Regions from separate parts of the Cylindrospermopsis curvispora GIHE-G1 genome, predicted to be linked through region 2. Evidence: predicted binding sites of a transcription regulator. Region 2 holds the regulator's gene; each other region holds the start of a gene.

Region 1 (3,264 bases), 1.9 Mb from region 2:
TAGTCCAGCCGCACCAGCACCTACTACTAGTACATCAAATGTCTGATTAATATCTATTTCAGTCAAGGTTAAGGTATATGGGTATAAACAAGGAATCAGAAAATGGGAGATTAGGGGGAGAAAATTTTTCACCCCTCCTCACCCATTAGGTATTTGTCTTATCTGTAAATACCGTTGTTAATACGATCATCGCCTTCATTGAATTCAGCATCGTATGTTGTTACGGTAAATTGACTTAAATTATTTTGTAGCAGTTTTTTCTGGCGATTGCTCAAACCCTCAATTTCCAACACGTCTTCTACTTTAGCATAGGGAGCATTAGCAATGATTTTTTTAGCCAGAACCGGATAAAACCCTCTGATCCCCTGGAATCGAGCAATGTTGGTATTATTCAAGTCTATTTTTTTGCCAAAATCCGTTGCTAGTTTCTGATCAGCTTTATTTTGGCGAGCAATTGCCAAAATTGGCGTTTGGGGTAGGTTAACATGGCTAAAATCCCAAGCTTGAGCTGTTTGGGTTGTTCCTAACCATCCCCAGCATCCGAGTAACAAACTAAAAACTGTTAATAAACGCACTAATCCTTTCACAATTTTTTTCCTCTTTCCATCAAACAAAAATCAACTCTTTTAACCACGGGTAGTCCGCTCTCATTCCACTGAGGGAATGTTTGTAGGAGTCAAAAACTACTATACAACTTCTGATTGACACTCTATGACTTAGCTGCTCTCCCATGGTTAAGAATTTTTAGCCAGAATCGCAGCTACTAGAAATAGGCTGTCTACTAGGATTGTACTTAAAACTGCTCCACTAAATGCATACCAATGCTTTTGTTTATTTTTTAATGGTAGTAAACCAGCAACTAATAGTGATAAAACTAAAACTATGGCCCAGGCTTCTCCCCAGGGAGTTTGTACTTGTAATAAGGCGTTTTTAAATATTTGTGATGCTCCCAGGACATCAGTTCGCATAATTTGCCGCCAATAGGGCATTAGGTCTACTAGGTAATAATATACATCCGTTAGGACTGTACCAAATAGAGAGCCAAGATAAAACCAGTTACCAATCTTACCCCAGTTTCTGTGTAAACACCAAAGTGCCATGGGTAAACATATGGATTCTATGGGTAAGTGCCACAGTGGTTCCCACCGTAACCAACCCCAGTAAATTGCCCCTGTTAACCAGGTAAGACTAAATCCTAAAAGTAAATCACCCCAAATATAAGTTTTTTCATTGGACATTAATTGTAAACTTAACCACACCCACAATCCAGTAATGGCTAGACTTATAGTCGGTAAAGATCGCACTAGGGGCGCTTCTATAAATACAGGTACGGATACTAAAAACACCGCAGCTCCAAATATTAACCAACTTTGACTAGTGGCGATCGCTTTCGGTAAGGCGGGTAATAGGAAGAGAGGAGAATGGAACTCATCTATACTTATGGCCTTGCTCTCAGAGGTATGTAAATCATTTTTAATAGAGGAGTTCACAGTTTTGTAGGATGAGAGTGTTTTATTAATCAAAGTTTTTAATATTTGTTACTAAACTTTACCTTTCTACAGTATCACACTGTAAAATCCCCCCCAGGGGTATTTTGATTGTAAAGCACAAGGGGCAAAAAATGAACTGTTAGGTTGGACAATTTGAGAATAACTTGCTAGGATATGTCATCGTATCAGGCAAACACCTGTAGTCCGTCAAGGCGTTTTGTAGCTACATTTAAAGCTATATTTTTAGGGGTCTAATTCATGATCACAATCTTAGGAACAGCTAACGAGTTACTATTATTACCAATCTTTGGTGTGGCAGACAACAGCAATCAAGCTAATCTAGAGTGGTTACAAGCATTTATTCTGGGTATAGTTCAGGGCATTACCGAATTTTTACCGATTAGTAGTACAGCTCACTTATTAATTTTTACTAAAGTATTTGGTTGGAAAGAGTTAGGGGCTAAAGACTTTGTTGATGCGATTCAATTTGGCAGTGTGGTAGCAATCTTATTGTATTTTCGGTCATTGATTGCTAGTATTATTCAAGGAGCAGTGGAAGGATTTAAGGATAAAGATTGGCAAAGGGAAGAGTGGAAAATTGTAATAGGTATTGCTGTGGGCACCATACCAGCACTAGTTCTTGGTTTTTTGTTAAAGGACATTTTGCCCGAAAGCGCCCTAATTATTGGTACAATGTCAGTGGTCATGGCCATTTTATTGGGATTGGCTGAAAAAATTGGCGATCGCAAGCGGGGATTTGATCACTTGCAAATTCGAGATGGTATTTTAGTAGGGATAGGACAATCCCTGGCCTTAATTCCTGGGGTTTCCCGTTCTGGTTCCACATTGACCACAGCCTTGTTTTTAGGACTAGAAAGGGACACAGCAGCAAAATTTTCATTTTTATTAGGTTTTCCCACCTTGACCATAGCCACCCTATACAAGAGCTTAAAAATATTTCATTTGTTTCAAGAGGGGCAATTACCAGAGAATATAGTTTTGTTATTGGTTATAGGAATTATCTCGACCTTTATTTTTTCATACCTGTCAATTGCATTTTTAATTCGTTATTTACAAACTAAAGACACTTTTATCTTTGTTTGGTATAGACTAGCTTTTGGTGGAGCGATTTTATTGGCACTTGCTAATGGTTGGCAGGGGTGACAAAAATTGATACTAGTCTAAAATAAAGCTGTTAAAAATTATCATGTCTGAGATTAAACCGGCAAAAATTACCAGTGTTATAACCGAATCCATTGCTGCTGAGGTTGGATTTGAAGCAGGTGATGCCATTGTGAGCATTAACGGAATCAAACCTCGAGATTTAATAGATTATCAGTTTTTGTGTGCAGATGAAATTTTGGAAATAGAAGTATTAGATAAACATGGTAAAATTCATCAAGTTGAAATTGAGAAAGACTACGACCAAGACCTAGGAATAGAATTTGCCACAGCCTTATTTGATAACTTAATTCAATGTAATAATCGCTGTCCCTTTTGTTTTATTGACCAGCAACCACCTGGTAAACGCTCCAGCTTATATTTAAAAGATGATGATTATCGTTTAAGTTTCTTGTATGGTTCCTATTTAACCCTGACCAATTTACCTGCAAGAGAATGGCAAAGAATTGAACAAATGAGACTATCACCCTTATATGTTTCAGTTCATGCAACAGAACCAGAAATAAGAATTAGACTGTTAAAAAATAGTCGAGCTGGAGAGATTTTAGAGCAAATTAAATGGTTTCAAGCAAGACGCTTACAAATTCATGCT
Region 2 (3,264 bases):
CCTGATTGGCAACGCTAGGTTTATTCACACTAACTACAGCAGATGCTATTACCTGACCACGAACCAAAGCCAATTTACCCAAACGTAGGTCGCGATAAGACTGATAATATTTTTCCAATCTTGCTACCTCTTGTTCTAAATACTGCTGCTGTTTTTCTAGCTCCCCTAGTTGCACTTCTCTACTAGCAATAATTTGTTCTCGTTTCCTAATTTCTAAATTGCGATTTTGAATTAGCCTATCCAAACCAGCAATTTTTCGATCTCGCTGTGCAATAATTGCTTTGCGGTTGAACAATTCTCGATCTCGTTTGGTAACTGCATTTTTAGCCTCATCAATAGCTTGTTGAGCTTGAGCATATAACTGCTGACGTTCACTTCTTAATTCTCCCACTGCCAATTGTAAGGCTTGGCGTTGTTGGTATAAATTTTCCAGTTCACCCAGGGCCTGTCTATACTGAACCACAACCTTACCTAGTTTGCTCTGGGTTCCCCGGAGTTGAGTTTGAGTTTTAATCTGTTTTGTAGTAGTAATGTCAAGTTTAGCTTGTGTAGCTTTTTGTTTACTATTTGCTTCTTGTAAAGACTTATTTGTTTCTATAAGCTGGTTTTTAGCTTCTTCTTGAGCTTTTCTAGCTGCAATTAGTCTATTCTCTATATTAATCTTCTGAGCTTCAGCAGTTTTTAATTGTTCCCGTTTGTTTCTGAGATCTTTTTGAATATCTTCTAACTCAAATACACCCTTTCTCAAACCCTCGTCGGCGGCAAATAAAATGGCCAAGGTGGTGGCGGAAATCACACTACCCGTAAAGATAGTGACAATAACCGCCGTTTTCTTGGGACGTAAATTAAACAGAGATAAACGTGCTTTACCTACTTTGGTACCAATGCGATCGCCGAGGGTGGCAATCACACCGCCCAAAATTAAAATTGCTGCTATGAGGATGTACCCAGTGGCCATCTTAATCCTACCGCCAAAAAAGCTTCCATATACACTTTACTACTTTTAACCATGGTCTGTGGAGAAAAAGAATTGGATAGAATAGTAAAGTTTAAATATTGTTTGACAGCCATAGGTATCCATGTCTTGGAGTCATAGAATTGCACCTTATTAAAATTGTTGCACGGTGGACACAGGGGGATATTGGTCCGTAAGAGTAAACACAACTTGCCTGGTGAATTAGACCCCCCTAAGCAAACTTAGCAACCTTTAGGTAAATTGCTTGCTTAATGCAACTGGTTTATGCACAGTGATTTTTTTCTTGTGGATAGAAATCATTTTTTTCTCCCGCAAGTCTCCTAGTAACCTGGTTACAGTCACTCGGGTGGAACCTATTGCTTCTGCGATCGCCTGATGGGATAACTTGAGGTCAACAGTAACCCCATCAGCACAGGGAACACCAAAGTCGCGACAGAGAATTAACAGAAAACTGACTAACCGAGAACCCATGTCTCGGTGGGCAAGAGTTTCAATCATCATCTCTGTTTGCAGAATCCGCGAGGAGAGGCCTCGCAGCATAAGCATTGACAATTCTGGATTTTCCTTGAGGGCCTGCTCTACCTGCTCAATTGGCGAAGAGAGCAATTCCACCGCAGTAAAAGCAACAGCATGGTAAAACCTGTCTGATTTATTACCTGTTAGCAATGACAAAACACCGAAAACGCTATTTTCTCGTAGCAGGGCCACTGTTATTTCTTCTCCCGCTTCATACACCCTGGAAAGTTTCACAGCACCTCTGAGAAGAAAATAAACTCGTTCGGCCGGATCCCCGGGAAAAAAGATGGTTTTGTTGCGTTCAAACGTCTCCACAACAGGGGGAAAAGCCCCCGTTGCCATTTGACGAAAAACATTTGCCAGGGCTTTATCTTGCATTACGATCATCTCCCTTCCCTTACCCAACACCGGAAAAACAAAAACTTAATACCTAAGAATACAACTGAAAAATCTAGAACGCACCGTCAATCTTTCTGTCTTTTACTATACTCAAATTTACCGGTTTATCTTATTTTGTCGATCATGATACCCAATTTTGGTGATTTTTAACCTAAAATGGTGGGTCACCCCTCCCCTGGAGGACAATTTTCGGGTTTTTTCGGTTCAAAATTTGCCAGATCTTTAATAACTTCTTAAAGAATCACCATAAAAAGGTTCATGGGGACGGAGAATTATGAAGATCACATTTAGGATAACATTTAATTTAACAATATTCTCAATAAGATCAATCGCGTTAACAATTTTTATGCTAAACCTGTCCGGTAAGAATGCCCTGGTTACGGGGATTGCCAATAGTCGGTCTATTGCTTGGGGTATTGCCCAACAACTACATGCAGCTGGAGCCAATCTGGGAATTACCTATTTGCCCGATGATAAGGGTAAGTTCGAAAAGAAGGTCCTGGAGTTAGTTGAACCCCTTAACCCTAGTTTATTTCTGCCCTGTAATGTAGAGAATGAAGAACAAATCCAAGCTACTTTTGACGCTATTCAACAAAAATGGGGTAAGCTAGATATTCTCATTCACTGTCTAGCTTTTGCTAATAAGGAAGATTTAAGTGGGGATTTTAGTCAAACTTCTCGCCTAGGATTTAATAAGGCTTTAGAGGTTAGCACTTATTCTCTTATTCAGTTAAGTGGAGCAGCTAAACCTTTGATGACAGAAGGTGGTAGTATTCTGACTCTTTCCTATTTGGGCGCAGTGCGGGCTATTCCTAACTATAATGTAATGGGAGTAGCCAAAGCTGGACTGGAAGCTAGTGTGCGTTACTTGGCAGCAGAACTGGGACCCCAAAATATTCGTGTCAATGGCATCTCCGCAGGTCCCATCCGCACTCTGGCTTCCTCTGCTGTGGGTGGTATTTTGGATATGATTCACCACGTTGAGCAAGTGGCTCCCCTTAAACGTACTGTAACTCAATTAGAGGTGGGTAGTGCAGCTGCTTTTCTATGTAGTGATTTATCCAGTGGAATTACCGGACAAATCCTATATGTAGATGCGGGATATGAAATTATGGGCATGTAACCTAGTTTGGAATATTAAGCATCACCGACGTTCTACGTCGGTTATTGTTTCAACTGCTTGCCAACGAACTAATAAATAACTATGAATTGACAATGAGTAAAGAAAGATACGCTACGGTTAAACGTGTTACAGGAGAAACAGATGTAACCGTATCCATTAACCTTGATGGTACGGGAATTTGTAAGTCTAATACGGGTATTTATTTTTTGGATCACATGATCCAGCAGATTGCCTCCCATGGTTTATTTGA
Region 3 (3,264 bases), 1.4 Mb from region 2:
TTTGGTTTTTCTGTGCAGCGGGAACTTTGGTTGGGGGTAGGTAGAAACTGGGATAGGTTATGGCCTAAAATCGGCTGGAAGCAGGGTGAAAAATGGACTCGCTATCCCCATGAGTTTACCTGGAATTTGACCGCCCCTAGGGGTCATTTACCCCTGTCTAATCAACTACGGGGGGTGCGAGTTATGGCCTCTCTCTTATCTCACCCGGCATGGATTACTCCTTCCTAGTTTTCTCCTACTGTCCACCAAGCTAGGGCGTAGTCTTGTTTTGATTGGTTAACTTGGTTTTTAAAATCCACGCGTACCTTATACTTACCACCTTCAGGGATACTACAAAAGATATGCTCCACATTGTCAATTTGACTTGTGGAAGAGCAATTGGAAACTTTTATTTTTTTTTCATCGGCTTTTAAGAGGTAAATATCTAAGTTATTTATTCCTTTGTCTATAAATGTTTCGTCCGTATCATATAATCGGTTTTGATTGGTATCCTCCAGTTCTACTAGTCTGTCCCAAGTCAAGGTAATAGCCACAAAACTGTCTTTTTTTAAGGGTTTCCTCAGGCTATAGTCTATTGATGAGTTGGCACTAATCCTATGATAATCCCAACCAATGGCTGGTACTTCATTACCGGGCCCCCATTGTCCCCACATAAATTGTTGGTAGGCACGAAATACATTTAAATGACCTGAACCCATTTGGGGATCTAAGGGAATTCCTGGATTGTTATAGGCTTGGGAAACTACCCAATCTCTATTTTGTTTATCTACTAAGGTCCTGGTCATTCCCAGTCTTAGTCCATTACCATTATCTAGGATTTTCTCCGCTGAGTTTAATAGTACGGCTTTCATGACTTGATGTCTCCTGGCATCAATTTTCCAATTTACAGTCTGCTTTCTTAATTGTCTATCGGCAAATTCTTGTAACAGGGCTATGGTTCCTGTGACCTGGGGCGCAGCAAAACTTGAACCAGTAGATTTATTTAATTTACCATCCGGGTTAATTACCGGAATGTTTGTCCCAGGAGCTACTAAACCTACGGAACTGCGCCCATTAATGTTAAATTCCTTCCCTACCAGGCGATCGCTCACTTCTTGGTTATTTCCTGCCAAATTAGAAACATGAAGTTTGTCAAAAATTCCTCTCCTTGGTGATGAAAAAGCCACGTTGATGGCGTTAAAATTGTCCGTAGGAATGGAAATTCCTCCTTTACCCTGATTTCCAGCAATCACATAGGTTACATCATGCACTCGAGTTGACCAGTCAACACATAAAGTTAGTAGGGCTTTACCATCTAACACTGGTTCTGGTCTAGGATCGCGGTTAAGGGGTTCGCCAAAACTAAAGTTAATGGCTCGTAAATCTCCACCATTTTGTAGAGCAACATGTTGTGCTGACAAGCACTCCTCTGATTGACCTAAGTTACGGCCAAGTCCAACAGCAGAGGAGTATAATTTTGCTTGGGGTGCTACCCCTGGAAGATACTTGTCTTGACTAGTCATCACTCCAGCTACATTGTAGGCATGAGTATCAACACCAAGGTTAGATTGAGCGGGTTCATTTAGTGAAAATACGGCAGTTGGGGTAACGGCGCGGTTTTTAGATACGGCTTTATCCAAGCCAAATACACCGGGACGGCCAATTTCTACCTGGCCCAGGGCAATTTTACGACCAGTTAATTTATAGGGTGGTTGGTGTAAAATCAGAGCATTAATACCATTAGTTCCCAGAAAATTGCTAGATTGAATAGATGCAAGTACTGGCACACCTAAAGAGCAAATACCCAAAGTGCATATAATCAAAGTTTCCTTCATCGTAGCAGATATCCCTATGCAAGTAATTTTTAAAAACGGCAAACGGACTTTCTAAATCATTCTTCTGTGAATCTGCACATAGCTAGGAATAGTAGAATAGAAGAATGAGGGAGTTCTATCCCCCGTGCTTTGAAAGGAAAGCGAAAAATCGCCAATTTCTATTGGAAGGAATTGTTCCATATTCTGTTACAGTAACTACAGACGAAGACGATAAAGAACCCCCTAGCCATGACTCAAAACCGATCTCAAAAGCCCATAGTTATTGCTCCATCCATCCTATCAGCAAACTTTAGCCGTTTAGGCGAGGATATTCGTGCGGTAGATGCAGCAGGAGCAGATTGGATTCACGTTGATGTAATGGATGGACGTTTTGTCCCCAACATTACCATTGGTCCTCTGGTTGTGGAGGCGATTCGTCCAGTTACAACCAAACCACTGGATGTCCATTTGATGATTGTGGAACCAGAAAAATATGTAGAAGGTTTTGCTAAAGCTGGTGCGGATATTATTTCCGTCCATGCTGAACACAATGCTTCCCCTCATCTGCACCGCACCCTAGGACAAATCAAGGAGTTAGGTAAACAAGCTGGGGTTGTACTCAATCCTGGTACGCCCTTACAGCTAATTGAATATGTACTAGAACTCTGTGACTTAGTGCTAATCATGAGTGTTAACCCTGGTTTCGGCGGACAAAGTTTTATTCCCAGCGTGGTACCTAAAATTCGCCAACTACGTCAGATGTGTGATGAAAAAGGTTTGGATCCTTGGATTGAAGTTGATGGTGGTTTAAAAGCTAATAATACTTGGCAGGTATTAGAAGCTGGAGCTAATGCCATCGTAGCAGGTTCAGCTGTATTTAATGCTCCTGATTATGCTCAAGCCATTGAGAATATTCGTCATAGCAAACGTCCTGTGAAGGAACTAGCTGTTTCTCTATAGGGATTCGCCATTAAAGGGGGTGTAGTCAATCATCTGGTTGCAAATCGATAGCATACTGTTTAAATCTTTCTAAGTCTGCTTGGAGTGTTGATTCTACCACCCGACCTAAAAACAAATTGTCCATCAACTTACCAAGGATTCCTGGTATAGCGTAGGCGACTGTCATCTTGACAATGCTACCCCCTTGATGGCGGTCATAAAAGCGAATAGCTCCCTGATTTGGCAGGCCATCAACCGATTCCCACTGAATAATTTGCTGGGAGGTAATTCGGAGGATGCGGGATTTCCAGGTGAATTCCAGACCACCCGTGCTCAGTTTCCAAAGGGAGATATTGGGGTCATCGGTGGAGATATTCACCGAATCAATCCATTTCATCCATTTGGGCATTTGTTGTAAATCAGACCACAATTCCCATACTAGTTCTATGGGAACTGGAACTTCTATCTGTACGCTATGCTCTAACCAGTCAGCCATGGGATTTGAGTTTTGTTTGAGACTTTACATCTTAAA

Evidence for each region. The regulator NtcA, encoded in region 2, controls nitrogen genes in cyanobacteria. The targets are predictions, from matches to a motif close to TNTGTANNNNNNNNTACANA.
Region 1: a site for NtcA is predicted at 1,526-1,545, ahead of IAR63_RS14260 (DUF3120 domain-containing protein). Genes of this name have one in related genera too.
Region 3: a site for NtcA is predicted at 1,997-2,016, ahead of rpe (ribulose-phosphate 3-epimerase). Genes of this name have one in related genera too.

Annotation. Positions count from the first base shown of each region.
Region 1 covers NZ_CP060822.1:3,199,051-3,202,314, reverse strand. The annotation lists gene nadB (L-aspartate oxidase) at 1-66, opposite strand, end outside; gene psbU (photosystem II complex extrinsic protein PsbU) at 159-587, opposite strand; gene IAR63_RS14260 (DUF3120 domain-containing protein) at 735-1,523, opposite strand; gene IAR63_RS14255 (undecaprenyl-diphosphate phosphatase) at 1,749-2,654, shown strand; gene IAR63_RS14250 (TIGR03279 family radical SAM protein) at 2,698-3,264, shown strand, end outside.
Region 2 covers NZ_CP060822.1:1,233,358-1,236,621, reverse strand. The annotation lists gene IAR63_RS05810 (DUF3084 domain-containing protein) at 1-958, opposite strand, end outside; gene ntcA (global nitrogen regulator NtcA) at 1,208-1,879, opposite strand; gene fabI (enoyl-ACP reductase FabI) at 2,238-3,014, shown strand; gene hisB (imidazoleglycerol-phosphate dehydratase HisB) at 3,107-3,264, shown strand, end outside.
Region 3 covers NZ_CP060822.1:3,775,085-3,778,348, forward strand. The annotation lists partial or broken gene IAR63_RS16820 (GUN4 domain-containing protein) at 1-228, shown strand, start outside; gene IAR63_RS16825 (S8 family serine peptidase) at 225-1,814, opposite strand; gene rpe (ribulose-phosphate 3-epimerase) at 2,043-2,753, shown strand; gene IAR63_RS16835 (SRPBCC family protein) at 2,779-3,228, opposite strand.